DNA from 2 places in the Corynebacterium liangguodongii genome. Region 2 is predicted to be linked to the other one. Evidence: predicted binding sites of a transcription regulator. Region 2 holds the regulator's gene; the other holds the start of a gene.
What was found. The regulator LexA, encoded in region 2, represses DNA repair genes until DNA is damaged. The targets are predictions, from matches to a motif close to CGAACANNTGTTCG.

Region 1: C3E79_RS00065 (HNH endonuclease signature motif containing protein) is a predicted target of LexA. The motif match lies at 1,361-1,374, and genes of this name have one in related genera.

What each region holds. Positions count from the first base shown of each region.
Region 1 is NZ_CP026948.1:14,270-16,453, forward strand. Features, by position in the region: gene C3E79_RS00065 (HNH endonuclease signature motif containing protein) at 1-1,292, opposite strand, end outside; gene C3E79_RS00070 (TetR family transcriptional regulator) at 1,500-1,763, opposite strand; gene C3E79_RS00075 (CopG family transcriptional regulator) at 1,750-1,974, opposite strand; gene gyrA (DNA gyrase subunit A) at 2,057-2,184, shown strand, end outside.
Region 2 is NZ_CP026948.1:1,343,246-1,345,429, forward strand. Features, by position in the region: gene C3E79_RS06470 (hypothetical protein) at 25-393, opposite strand; gene lexA (transcriptional repressor LexA) at 607-1,290, shown strand; gene C3E79_RS06480 (DeoR/GlpR family DNA-binding transcription regulator) at 1,440-2,184, shown strand, end outside.

The DNA of each region.
Region 1 (2,184 bases), 1.0 Mb from region 2:
ACAAAGCCCTTGTTGCCGGCCCCGTCGCGGGCGTCGTTGTTGCAGCGGTGGTGCTGCCTGCACAGCCCGACGAGGTTGTCGATGTCGGTGCGGCCCCCGTCTTTCCACGCGAGCACGTGGTGCGCCTCGAGCTCCATTGCGGCCTTGTCGCACCCGGCCCACGCGCAGACGCCTTGGGCGGCGAGCAGCGCGAGCTTTTGGTGCACGCTGGCGAGCCGGGTCGCTCCGAGTGAGAGCGGAAGCCCGGTCACGTCGTCGAGTTGGAGGATGAAGTCGGTCTTGCCGAGGCCGAGGCGGAGGATGTCGAGGGCGCTGAGGTCCGTTCCCGTGTTGGTGGGGAAGGCCTCCCCTGCCTCGGACCCGAGCAGGTCCTCGAGGGTGAGCGATAACACGATCGAGCACACGCCGTGGGAGCGCTTGGCTTTCTCCGCGTCATAGGCCCGGGCGATGGCCATGAGCTGGTCGAATCCGCGCTGGGCGCGGGTGCGGGTGTCGGCCGAAGGATCAACCCCGGTGTTCGTGCCGGGGGCGTAGCCAGGCTGGATGAGCGCCTTGAACAGGGAGAGCTCGGCCTTCGGGCCGGTCACCACCATGCGGGCCAGGCCGTCGGAGTCAGGGTGGCCGAAGGTGACGCCGCGCTTTTTCCAGGCGGCGAGGGGGTCTTTCTTGTCGTCGTAGTCGCGTCCGGCCCGGTTGGCCCGGGCCACCTGGTCACGCAGCCAGGCGCGCAGGTCTTCGGGGGTGCGTGATGTGGCCTCCTTGAGCGCGAGGCTGTGCAGCGCGTCGAACCCGGGGTTGGAGTGTTCGTTGAGGTCGCGCAGGCATTGCGCGATGATCTTTTGTTTCTCGGCGTTCACGCGGGCGGCTTCCTTCCGGGCCTCGGCGCGGGCCTTGCGGGCTTCCGCTTTGCGACGCTCCTCCTCCTGCTCCCGCCGCGCCTGCGCCTCCGGATCCTCCGCCGGCTCGTCGGGTTGTGGCGGCACCTCGGGCTCGCCGAAGAGGCGTTTGCCGCGCATAATGCGATCCATCGCCTCGGCGCGGGAGAACCCGAGGACGTCGACGAAGTATTGGATCGCGTGGTGTGCCCCGACCACGGAGCCTGCCCCGTCGCGCTCGGCGAGGTAGGCGAAGGAGGCGTCGATGAACCCGAACTTCTCTAGCGCGGCGTAGAGCCGTTCCATCTCGCCGCGCACTGCGTGGAACGTCAGCGACTCCGGGGTGGAGAAGGCCTCCGACAGCGCGTGGGTGGCGTTGGCGATGTCATCGACAAGGTGGGCTAGTTGGGTGGTCATGGGCACCTCCTTTCCTGGTGTGATGCATACACACTAGAACGCCCATGCGACACGCCCGAACACCAATTCGAACACATATTCGCCAAACGAAAACCCCGCCCGGGGGGCGGGGTCGGTGGTTGCAGCTCTTCCGCCACAGCAACCTCACATATCAGAAGCAACTGCAGCCACAACAGCAACAAAAATAACACGCGCAACAACGGCGCGCTACTCCACCCACTCCACGTACACCCGCCGCGCCACCTCGCCGAACGCGCGGTTGCCCCCGTTGAGCGGCTCCAGCGCCACAATCGCCTCCGCCAGGGCCTCGCCGGCTGCCGTGGCGGAATCGAACACCGGCACCCCATGCACCCGTGCCCCGGGCACAGCGGCCGCTGCGCACAACGCGGAAAAGGACCGCACGCGCGCGCCCCTGGGCGCGCAGAACTCGTCCGCGATCGCGAGGAGCTGCTCCGGGCTAAGCGCCCTCATTGCCCCGCGCCTGCCTGATCCGGGCCTCGGTGGCGGCATACGCGCTCACGTGCTTGCGGGCCAGGGCGGTGATTGCGGCGTCGTCAAGCAGGCGCGATGCCGCGGTGACCACAGCGCGCCGCGCCGCCTCCTGCTTCGAGCAGCCCCACGCGGAGGCGAGCAGCACGAGCGCGTGGTCCTCGTCAGCGGTCAACCGCAGCGTCATAGCCATACCAAAGTGATACCGCATGCCCCCGCAACAACGCCACAGCGGCGGGTAGGATCCCATGAGTAACCGAAAAGAAAGGCACCCCATGAGTGATGACACTCTCACCGGTGATGGCTTCGATCGCATCCAGCCGATCGACATCAACGACGAGATGCAGACGAGCTATATCGACTACGCGATGAGCGTCATCGTCGGCCGCGCCCTGCCGGACGT
Region 2 (2,184 bases):
TACCCGGGGGAGCCTCGCTGCCAGCTAGCGGACGCTGGCGATGGAGACCTCCGCGACGCCGCCGCCCCCCTGTGTCGAGGCGTCGGTGCCGAAGGCTCCGCCCGCGGCCGATCCCACGATCAGCGCCAGACCGAGGATCACGCCCATGAGGATGCCGGCACGGTTTTCGTGGCGAGTTTCGAACGCAGGAGTAGCGCTTACTCCCGAGGCTTGCTCGAAGCGTTTTTCACGCCCATAGTTTCGATGCGGAACTCCTCTCGTTCGAACACCCGACGGGCGGCGAGGGCACCTCGGCGCCGCGGGGATGTCCCACACCTCAGCGGGCAGCACCTCAGCCAGGTGCTCGCGGTAGGCCGCCTGCGGTGCGTTGTTGCGCTCAATCTGGATGGTCATGGCGGTGTCCTTTCGTTGTGTAGCTTCATTCTATGAACGGCCCGGACACGTTCGAACGAACCATGCGCTCACGTGTTCGATTCCGCACTTCAGTTCGATTTATATCACCCCTGAGCGACGATGTCTACCCCACGCCGCAAAAAGTCGAACACACTTGCCACATCTGGTACCTTGGTAGCCACGACCGACCCCACCCGCACCGAAGGAGCACCCGTGGCCCGCAAGAAAGACGACACCACCCTCGACCTCAGCGTCCTGTCCGACCGCCAACGCCGCATCCTGGAGGTCATCCAGGATGCGGTAGTCCTGCGCGGGTACCCGCCGAGCATCCGCGAGATCGGCGACGCCGCCGGCCTGCAGTCCACCTCGTCCGTCGCCTACCAGCTCAAGGAGCTGGAAAAGAAGGGCTTCTTGCGGCGCGATCCGAACAAGCCCCGGGCGGTTGACCTGCGCCACCTGCCTGAGCCGAGGTCTACTCGCGAGCCCGCCCCAAAGGCCCCGCAGGCACCCGAGGACGCCTCCCAGGCGCGCTACATTCCCGTCGTCGGGCAGATAGCGGCGGGCTCGCCCATCCTCGCGGAGGAAAACGTCGAAAGCTACTACCCGTTGCCCGAGGAACTGGTGGGTGACGGCGAGCTCTACATGCTGCGCGTCATAGGCGAGTCGATGAGGGACGCCGGTATCCTCGACGGGGACTGGGTCGTCGTGCACTCTCAGCCCGTCGCGGAGGAAGGGGATTTCGTCGCCGCCCTGCTCGACGGCGAGGCGACGGTCAAGGAGTTCCACCGGGATTCGACCGGTGTCTGGCTGCTCCCCCACAACGACGCGTTTACCCCAATCAAGGGGGAGAACGCGGAGATTATGGGCCGGGTTGTTTCCGTTTTCCGCACGCTCTAGGGCATACTTGCGCGCGGGCACCACCCCCGTGGGGGTGGGTTGGACACGGCCAGCATCCCGCGGCGCGGGCTTTCCGGGACAATGGTCGTCAACGGCCACCGCGGCCGCCCGGTTTATTCCACCCGCTCACCACCCGAGGAGCGCGACGCATGTACGCAGAAGAACGCAGGCGCCAGATCGCCTCTCTAACGGCGATTGAGGGCCGCGTCAACGTCACCGACTTGGCGGAGAAGTTCCACGTCACGGCCGAGACGGTCAGGCGGGACCTCGCCGTGCTCCACCGGCAGGGGGTAGTGCACCGGGTCCACGGCGGCGCGGTGGCGAGCCAATCGTTCCTCACCACAGAGTTCTCGCTCGATGCCCGCTCCCGCTCCGCCTCGACGGCGAAGTCTGCCATCGCCCAGGCGGCGCTGCGATTTGTCCCGGAGCACTCCGAGGGCGGGATCTTTCTCGACGCGGGGACGTCGATTAGCGCCTTCGCGAAACTGCTCGCCACCGACCCGCGGGCGGCCTCGTGGCCAATTGTGACCAACTCGCTGCCGATCGCGCTCGATCTCTCCACGGCCGGCCTGCCCCACGTGCACCTGCTCGGCGGATCTGTCCGCGCGATCACGCAAGCCGTGGTCGGAGCGATGGCGCTGCGCTCGCTCGCGCTCATGCGCGCGGACGTCGCGTTCATCGGCACCAACGCGCTAAGCGTCGACCACGGCCTGTCCACCGCGGACGCGCAGGAGGCGGCGATTAAATCCGCCATGGTCACCAACGCCCGCATGGTGGTTGTGCTGTGCGATTCGACGAAAATCGGCAACGACTATTTGGTGAGCTTCGCCTCCCTCGACGACATAGATGTCGTCGTGACCGACTCCGGGGCGCCCGAGAGCATCGTCTCCGAGC